Linked DNA regions of Phytohabitans houttuyneae. The protein of the gene in region 2 interacts with the protein of the main gene of each other region in a pairwise test. Links are inferred from orthologs where the notes say so. Each region holds a gene or a part of one and is shown on either strand. Other genes may lie near its edges.

Region 1 (4,771 bases), on a different replicon or contig from region 2:
AGCTCACCCAGCGACTCGTCGGCCGCGCCGCCGAGCACGAGTCGCCACCTGCGCGAACGCTCATCCATGCCGGATCTCCCGTCCGAGCAGTGTGGACAGTGTGGGAAGCACCAGGGCCGCCCGCTCCTGGTCGAGCCGGACCGCCGCCGGCTCGTCCGCGGACACCCCGCCGCGCACCCGCTCGCCGATGGAGCGGCGCTCGGGCGGTGCGAAAGTGCCGAAGGTACGCCGGAGCAGCGGCAGCACGTCAGTGAAGGAGTCGGCCGCCACCGCGGAGAGCCACTCGTCCACAAGGGACAGCAGGGCGGCGTCGTGCACGAGCAGGAGGCCGCCGCCGGCGAGGAAGCCCTCGACCCAGTGGGCCGCGTGCGCCGGCGGTGTGCCCGCGGTCAGCACAAGCCCCATGCGGCGCCGGGTCTCGGTGACGTCGAGGCGACCCGCGTCGTACAGCAGGCGGGTGAGCCGTCCCGTGACAAGGCCGTGGATCTGGTCGGAGGCGGCGAGCCCGCCGAGCGTGTCGAGCCACCGCTCGCGCATCTCCGCCTGGTCGAGCAGCCCGAGCGAGCTGTGCACCGCGTCGATGTGGGTGCGCAGCGCGGCGGCTGCCTCGTCGGACAGGGACGCGACCGCGCCGGGCAGGCCGACACAGATGCGCACCAGCAGCCCTTCGGTGACGGTGCGCAGGGCGCTCACGTCGGTGCCGCGCACGTCGCCGTACCGCAGGGTGCGGGCGAGCGGCGGCACCGCGCCCATCAGGTGTGCCACGTCGGTGTCGAGCGCGGCCCGCGTGTCGAGCGCGTGCAGCACCGCCGGTGTCGCCTCGGGCAGGTCGGCGAGAAGGCACACCTCGACAAGCGGCGTGACCTGCGCCAGCGTCTCCGCGGCGCGGGCGGCCTCGGTGACCTTGGCGGTGGCCGCGCTCGGCACGGTCGTGCCGTAGCCACCTGCCTCGACGACCGCGATCGCAAACTCGGGCAGCCACCGCAGCCGCCACTCCTCGCGGAACGTCCCCTTGCCCCGGCTCCCGCCCAGCGGCTCACCCCACGGGATGGCGAGCAGCCGCAGCCGGTGCAGCAGCCGGCTGCGGGCCAGGTCGATCTCGCGGCGCAGGTCGAGGTCGAGGGCGCGTTCCAAGGCTTCCGGCTTGAGGCGGAGGCTGCGCTGCTGCGCGGCCAGGTCGCGGGCCAGCGGCACCGCGGGCATGTCGTCGGGCACCTCGCCGAGGCGTTCGCTGACGACAAGTCGCCGGCCGATCAGCTCCACGCGCAGCTCGTCGCCGTCGCAGAGCACCGAGCGGGTCGCGTCGGTCAGCTCGGCGAGCCCGGCGAGCGGGCGGCCGCGGAGTGTGGCGAGGGCCTCGGAGAGCCGGACCGCCTCGATGACGTGCGCGGACGACGTCGGTACGCCCTCGTCGCGCAGGACGCCGGCCGCCGCCACCAGCCACCGGGTCACCACTTCGTCCTCGGTGGTGAACAGGTGGTGGTACCAGCCCGGCGAGCGCACGCCCGCGCCGTACCCCTGCCAGGACGCCAGCCGCCCGTACGTCCACGGGACCCAGGTGAACGTGACCTTGGTCTTCTTCCGCCCCTTGAGCAGCGCGGCGTCGTGGACGGCGGTGATCTTGGCGGCCAGCGCCGGCACGTGCCATGCGCCGCACACCACTGCCACGTTGTCGTGGACCTTGCGTACCTCGCGGAGGACACCGCGCATGTACGCCTCGCGTACCAGATCCTCGGGGTCCTCATCGGACTCGGCGCGGATGGCCGCCATGGCCTCGCCGATGGCCTCGAACGCCGGCGCCCCGCGGTGCTCGACCACGTCTTCCCACCAGCGCTCGGGGTCGTCGTAGCCCGCCGCCCGGGCCAGGTCGCCGATCGGGTCGGCCGGGCGCTCGGGCCGCTGAGCCTCCTCGGCGCGGGACAGGCGGTAGGAGTACGGAAGGTCAAAGAAACGCACCGGCACGCCGTGCGCGCCCGCCCACCGCATCGCCTGCCACTCCGGCGAGAAGACGGCGAACGGCCAGTACGCGGCCTGCCGCGGATCGTCGGCCGCATAGCCAAGCAGCGCCACCGGCGGCTCCAGACGCTCGTCGGCGACCCACCGCACCAGCTCGTCCGCCTCCGGCGGCCCTTCGATGAGCAGCACGTCGGGGCGCTGCTCGTCGAGTGCCCGCAGCACGGCCCGGGCCGAGCCGGGACCGTGGTGGCGTACCCCGTAGAAGTGCTCAGGCATCGCGCGCGGCGCGGTAGAAGGCGGACCAGCCGTCGCGCTCGCGCACGACCGTCTCGAGGTACTCCCGCCAGACGACCGGGTCGGTCGTCGGGTCCTTCACGACCGCGCCGACGATGCCGGCGGCTATGTCGCGCGGGCGGAGGGTGCCGTCACCGAAGTGCGCGGCCAGCGCCCAGCCGTTGGTGACGACCGAGATCGCCTCGGCGGTGGAGAGCGTGCCGGTCGGCGACTTGAGCTTGGTGCGCCCGTCTTCGGTGAGCCCCGAGCGCAGCTCGCGGAAGACCGTCACCACCCGGCGGATCTCCTCCAGGGCCGGCGGCACCTCGGGCAGCTCCAGCGAGCGGCCGAGCTGGGCCACGCGGCGCGCCACGATGTCGACCTCTTCGTCGGCGGAAGCCGGCACCGGCAGCACGACGGTGTTGAACCGCCGCCGCAGCGCGCTGGAGAACTCGTTGACGCCCCGGTCGCGGTCGTTGGCGGTGGCGATGATGTTGAAGCCCTTGGCGGCTTGCACCTCCCCGCCCAGCTCGGGGATCGGCAGCGTCTTCTCGGAGAGGATCGTGATCAGCGTGTCCTGCACGTCGGAGGGGACGCGGGTCAGCTCCTCCACGCGGGCGATGGCGCCGGTCTCCATCGCGCGCATCACCGGGCTCGCCACGAGCGCGGCCGGCGACGGTCCATCGGCGAGCAGTCGGGCGTAGTTCCACCCGTACCGGATGGCCTCCTCGGCCGTGCCGGCCGTGCCCTGCACCAGCAGCGTCGAGTCGCCGGAGATCGCGGCGGCGAGGTGCTCGGAGACCCAGGTCTTCGCCGTGCCGGGCACGCCGAGCAGCAGCAGCGCCCGGTCGGTGGCGAGCGTGGCCACCGCGACCTCCATGAGCCGCCGCGCACCCACGTACTTAGGTGTGATCTTGCCGCCGTCGCCGAGGAGGTAGGTCACCACAGCCTGCGGCGACAGCCGCCAGCCGGGCGGGCGGGGCCGGTCGTCCTCGGCGGCGAGCGCGGCCAACTCGTCGGCGAACAGCTGCTCGGCGTGCGGTCGCATTACCGTCATCGAAGCTCCTCGTACATCTCGCGGCGGAAGGTCAGTGCCGAGGCCAGCTGCGCGACGGCGATGGCCTGGCGGGTCGGCGGGTCGGTGGCTTGCAGGGCGGCGGCGAGCGCGGCGGCGCGGTCGGCGAAGGTGACCGGCATCGACGGCGCGGCGGTACGGCACAGCTCGCCGATGTGCCACGAGTGTCGCTCGCCGGTGGCCAACACCTTGATCGCGTCGAGCACCGCGACCGCCAGGTCGTCGGTCCACGGACCGGTCTGCATCGCGAGCAGGCGGTGCGCGCGGATCGGGTCGCGGCCGAGCGCCTGTGCCGCGTACCGCGCCAGCTCCCGCGGCGGCAGCGCCTCGTAGAGCTGGGCGGTGAGCGCCTCGTCGTACGGATCGAGGTCCTTGTTGACCGGGCGGGACATCTCGTCGGCAAGTCCCGTGACCCAGGCGGGGTCGCGCTGCACAACGGCGGCACGCGCGAGTCCCTTGTGGAGGGTGGGCCCCCAGTCGTCGGCGACCGGCAGGTCGAGCACCCGATCGGCGGTGCGCTCGAACGCGGTGGTCCACGTGTCAAGCGGCGTGCGTGCCAGGATCTCCTCCAGGAGCCATGCCTGCGGCCCGACGCCCCGCGGCGGCTTGGGCTGCACGCCGTCGCGCCGCATGCCCGCGTCGCACTCGCCGGGCGGCGTGACCACCAGCCGGTCGCGGCCGAGCGTGCGGCGCTCGATCCGCACGCAGGCCAGCGCCCGCTCGGCCATCCGCCGCCGCAGCGCCGAGCCCGGCAGCGCGGAGAGCAGGTCGGCCGCGACCGAACGCACCTCCTTGCGGCGGTCGTCGAGGGCCTTTTCCAGCAGCGGCTCGTCCGCTGTGGACAGTCCGGTGGCGAGGGCGCCGAGCAGCCGGGCCCGGTCGTCCGGGTCTTCGGCGTCGAAGGTCTCGCTGAGCAGCGCGAGACCCGCGGCGGGGTCGCTGGCGCGCAGCGCGGCCAGGTAGGCAAGGCGCTGGCCGGGCGTGCCGGTGGTCCAGTCCTGCGGATCGGGATCCGCCGTGGCCTCGCTCAGCAGGTAGCGCCAGTCGGCCCTGCGTGCGGCGAGCCAGCCGCCGCGGCGGCCGGCAACGGAGGCGAGAGCGGGTCGCAGGGCGGTGCGCCGCCGGCCGGCGTCGAGCAGGGCCGGCAGCAGCTCGGGCGGCACCCGGTAGCCGAGGTCGGCCGCGTGGGTGAGCCAGTCGCCGAGCAGGCCGAGCGCCACCTCGGTGCCGCCGGGCACGCCGCCGTCGCTGAGCAGCAGGGCGAGCCGGTGTGCCGCGGCGACCGGCACCTGCGGGCTGGTCTCCTCGGGCGCCGCCTCGATCGGCTTGCGCCCGGCCACGGGTGGCACGCCGGCCCGGTTGTACGCGAGGGCGACCGCGGCGTCTTCGAGGAGCCCGACCGCACCCGCTTTGTGTGGTCTGCGCTCGGTGCCGACGAGCGCGGCGGAGAGCAGGTCGGGCGGCAGC
Region 2 (4,450 bases):
GCCCCGCCCGCTACGGGAGCCGGCGGTGGATGACGATGCCGAGCAGGCCCGGACCGACGTGTGCGGCCACCACCGCGCCCACCTCGGTCACATACCGCTCGTGCAGCCGCCCGCCCAAACGCTCACCCAGCGCCTCCGCCAGCGCCGCCGCGCGCTCGCCGGCGCCCAGGTGGTGCACGGCGGCGTCCACATCGGACTCGCCGGCGGTCTCCACGGCCAGGTCCACCAGGCGGGCCAGGCCGCGGCTCGCGGTGCGGACCTTGTCACGCAGCACGATCGCGCCGTCCGACACGTGCAGGATCGGCTTGACCGACAGCGCCGTGCCCAGCAGCGCCGAGGCCGGGCCGATGCGGCCACCGCGACGGATGAACTCAAGCGTGTCCACATACAACAGCGTGGTGGTGCGGTCGATGGCTTCGGTTGCCGCGCGGCGTACCCCATCAAGGTCGGCACCCCCGGCGGCGGCCGCCTCGGCCGCGAGCGCCGGGAAGCCGAGGCCCATCCCGGTCGATCTGGCGTCGACCACCGCGACCCGCTCCCCCAGGTCGGCCGCCGCGAGGGTGGCGGACTCGACGGTGCCGGACAGCTCGGCCGACAGGTGCACCGACACCACGGCGGACGCGCCGGCGTCGAGCAGGCGGCGGTAGGTGGCGGCGAACAGCTCCGGCGCCGGCCGCGAGGTCGTCACGGCGACCCGCCGCGCGCCGAGTGCCTTGGCCACCTCGGCGGAGGTGGCGTCCAGGCCCTCGCGGCCCTCGACCCCGTTGATCACGACGGTGAGCGGGACGACGGTGATGTCGTGCCCAGCCGGCAGGTACGCGGTGGAGTCGGTGACGACCGCGACGCTCACGGCGCGATCCCGACCGCAATGGGCCCGATGATTCGCTGGCCGCGCTCGCTCATGCGGGCACGGTAGCGGATCAGGCTGTCAACGCGACACGATCTCGGTGACCACGAATGGTGTCCCCTGCTGGCAGGTCGTCATCATGCCCCGCTCCACCCGCCCGCGGACCGTGAGCGTGGCGCCCACGCGCAGGTCGTCGCGGTTGATGCCGGGGCCGGGCAGCAGCAGGTACTGGTCGAGCAGGCGGCAGCCCATCTCGACGCCCTCCACCACCGTGCCGCTGATCTCGATCGTCGCCGCGGAGCCCGAGGGCTTGCCGGACGGCGTGGGCGTGGGCAGGTCTTCCGGAGACGACGGGGACGGGGACGCGGAGGGCGAAGGCGGAGGAGTGGGGCTCACGTCGCCACCTCCGGGCGAGTCGGTGCCGGCACAACCACCCAGCAGCGCGGCTGCCACCAAAACGGCGAGTACGGGGCGAATACCCATGTCAGATGCGACGTTACCCACCCGCGCGTGGTTCCTCACACGGGCGATGGCGTGGGGCGGTGAGCGGAGGGCCCGGTGTTGTGGGCGCGCAGCCACCACCCGCGCACGGTGTCGTGGCCGAGGTCGGTCCAGTGGCAGTTTTGCAGCGGCCCCACCCGGCGCAGCACCTCGGTCGGCCAGCCCAGCAGGAAACCGCAGCCCTGCCGCGCCGCGCCGCCGTGCGTCGCCACCACCACAGTGCCGCCGGGCACCTGGTCGGCCGCCTCCTGAAGCGCCTGCCCCACCCGTTTGCCCAGGTCGTCGAGCGTCTCCACATCGCAGCCCTGCGGCTGCTCGCCGGCCCGCCAGCGGGCGTGCTCGGTCGGGAAACGCTCGGCCACCTCGGCCATCGTGAGGCCCTGCCACTTGCCGTACGACCGCTCGCGCAACCGCGCGTCCGTCCGCACCGGCAGGCCGGTCAGCGCGGCCAGCACCGCGGCCGTGTCGGCGGCACGCTGCAGGTCGCTCGCCACGATCGCGTCCGGGCGCAGGCTCGCCAGCAGCGGCGCGGCCGCCTCCGCCTGCTCGCGACCGAGGTCGTTGAGGGGAGTGTCGGTCTGGCCTTGAACGCGATCCGTGGCATTCCAGTCGGTGTTGCCGTGGCGCCAGACGATGAGACGCGTCATTCCGCCTCTACCAGGGCGCGATCCACGAACGGGATCGTCGGGCAGTCCTTCCACAACCGGTCGAGGGAGTAGAACTCGCGCTCCTCGGTGTGCTGGACATGCACCACGATGTCGACGTAGTCGAGGAGGACCCAGCGGCCTGACCGCTCACCCTCGCGCCGCACCGGCTTGGCCTTTTCCGGCAGGTTGACCAGCGCTTCCTCGATCGCGTCCACGATCGCCTGCACCTGCCGCTCGTTTGGCGCGGAGGCGAGCACGAAGGCGTCCGTGATGACCATCTGGTCGGCCACGTCGATGATGACGATGTCCTGCGCCTTCTTGTCGGCGGCGGCCTGGGCGGCGCTCAGCGCCATCTCGCGGGCGCGCTCGGATGCAGTCACCCGACTAGCCTCTCACACCCGCCCATGTACCGCGCAGCAGTAAAGGCGACAAATCACCTGTAAAGGCGCCTCTTGGCGATGTACTGCACCACACCGTCCGGCACGAGGTACCAGACCGGCTTGCCCATCGCGACGCGCGCCCGGCAGTCGGTGGACGATATGGCCATCGCCGGCACCTGCACAAGGCTCACCGTGTCGGCCGGCAGGTGGTCGCCAGAGAGCGCGAAACCGGGGCGTGTCACCCCGATGAAATGCGCCATCTCGAACATCTGGTCCGTGTCTTTCCACGACAGCAGCTTCTGCAGCGCGTCCGCTCCGGTGATGAAGAAGAGCTGCGCCTTCGGGCCGTACTCGGCGCGCAGGTCACGCAAGGTGTCCACGGTGTAGGTGGGTCCGTCGCGGTCGATGTCCACGCGGCTGACGTGAAACTGCGGGTTGGAGGCGGTCGCGATCACCGTCATGAGGTAGCGGTCCTCGGCCGGGCTCACCGGGACGTCGGCCTTCTGCCACGGCTCGCCGGTGGGCACGAACACCACCTCGTCCAGCGAGAACCGGTTGGCCACCTCGCTCGCCGCCACGAGGTGCCCGTGGTGGATCGGGTCGAAAGTGCCACCCATGATGCCGATCCGGCGCGTATCGTCCGCCATGGCCGAATCGTAGATCGCTGCCGATCGGCTACGTGACACAAGGGCGTCGCAGGTCGCGGGACCCTCTCATCGGCGCGCCGCGAGAGCCCGCCGCAGGTCGTCGTCCGCGTCGATTACCACCCGGCGCAGTCCGGGCTCCACGTCATCGCGGGCCAGCAGCGCCCGGGCCGCCTTCCGGGTGGAAGCGGCGACGGCGTAGCGGGGAAACGCACTCTTGGCGACCTGGTCGGCCACCCAGGGGGTACGCAACCGCGCGGCGGCCGGCATCTCGGCAAAGTATTTGTCCACATAGGAGCGAGTCAGGTCGGCCTGCTCCGGATGCCAGAAGCCCGCCGCGTTCGCCTCGATGAGGCGGTTGGAAAGCGTGGTGTCCGTGGTGAGGATGCGCCACGCGCGTTCCTTGGCCGCCGCCTCCGGCAGCGCGGCGTGGCACTTGGCGGCCCACTGCTCGCCGGTCGCGCTCCGGTCGGTCGCCAGCTCCGCCTCGATCCTGTCCGGGCCGGCCGCGCCGAGCACCGCAAGGCGGTAGCAGATGGCCCACCGCAGGTCGGTGTCGATCCGCAGCCCTTCCGGTACGCCGTCGCCACCGAGCCAGCCGGTGAGCAGTCGCGCGTCGGTGCTCACGGCGACCAGGCCGCGGGCGGCCGCGAGCTGCAGCGAGCCGCCGGGCGGCGCGGTGGTGAGCAGCCGGGCGCAGGCCATCGCCACCGGCTGCAGCGCGATCTCCCGCGGCACCGGCTCGAGGTAACGGTCGAGCAGGTCGCGCGTCATGCCCAGCACGCCCTCGACCACGAGCGGCTCGGTCTCCAGCGGCAGCGCGGTCACGATGAGGGCGATGAGGTCGGCGGGTGAGCTCTCTCCGTCGCGTACCGCGTCGAGCGTCGTCGCCCACAGCACCGCGCGGTCGAGCGAGTCGTCGAGCGCCGGCAGGATCCGGGGCACCGCCGCGGTCGAGGCGGGATCCAGCCGCACCTTGGCGAAGGTCAGGTCGCCGGAGTTGACAAGCAGCAGGTCGGCCAACGGCTCACCGGCCAGCTCGGCCACCTCGGTGCGCTCGCCCTCGACATCGACGGGTACGCGCAGGCGCAGCGCCGAGCCGTCGTACACCCCGAGGCCCACGCGGTGGGGTCGCGGCGCCCCCGACTGTACGATGTGGACGCTCTTGAACGTGCCCTCCACAGTGGTCACCTCGGCGCGCAGCGTGTCGACGCCGGAACGGCGCAGCCACAGGTCGGCCCAGCCGCGCAGGTCGCGCCCGCTGGCCTCGGCGAGCGCGGCGAGCAGGTCGTCGAGCGTCGCGTTGCCGAAGCGGTGCGCCGCGAAGTGCGCCCGCAGCCCCGCGAAAAACGCCTCGTCGCCCAGCCACGCGACCAGCTGGCGGAGGACCGAGGCACCCTTCGCGTACGAGATCCCGTCGAAGTTGAGCAG

Evidence for each region.
Region 1: the proteins of rsfS (region 2) and Phou_RS20430 interact in binary tests that used the Escherichia coli proteins (3 or more experiments, as listed by UniProt). The link is inferred for Phytohabitans houttuyneae from one-to-one orthologs.

What each region holds. Positions count from the first base shown.
Region 1 is NZ_BLPF01000001.1:4,427,534-4,432,304, forward strand. The notes cover bases 1,256-4,255. They hold Phou_RS20430 (ATP-binding protein), read right to left. Parts: upstream 3,287-4,255; coding sequence 2,225-3,286; downstream 1,256-2,224. Other genes in these bases: Phou_RS20425 (DUF5682 family protein), read right to left, coding at 1,256-2,232; Phou_RS20435 (SWIM zinc finger family protein), read right to left, coding at 3,283-4,255. Also shown: Phou_RS20420 (VWA domain-containing protein), read right to left, coding at 1-68; more of Phou_RS20425, read right to left, coding at 61-1,255; more of Phou_RS20435, read right to left, coding at 4,256-4,771.
Region 2 is NZ_BLPF01000004.1:602,228-606,677, reverse strand. The notes cover bases 684-3,362. They hold rsfS (ribosome silencing factor), read right to left. Parts: upstream 2,376-3,362; coding sequence 1,992-2,375; downstream 684-1,991. Other genes in these bases: pepN (aminopeptidase N), read right to left, coding at 3,089-3,362; nadD (nicotinate-nucleotide adenylyltransferase), read right to left, coding at 2,429-3,022; Phou_RS45385 (histidine phosphatase family protein), read right to left, coding at 1,366-1,995; Phou_RS45390 (hypothetical protein), read right to left, coding at 929-1,243; Phou_RS45395 (DegV family protein), read right to left, coding at 684-850. In the rest of the region: more of Phou_RS45395, read right to left, coding at 11-683; more of pepN, read right to left, coding at 3,363-4,450. UniProt on the Escherichia coli protein: Functions as a ribosomal silencing factor. Interacts with ribosomal protein uL14 (rplN), blocking formation of intersubunit bridge B8.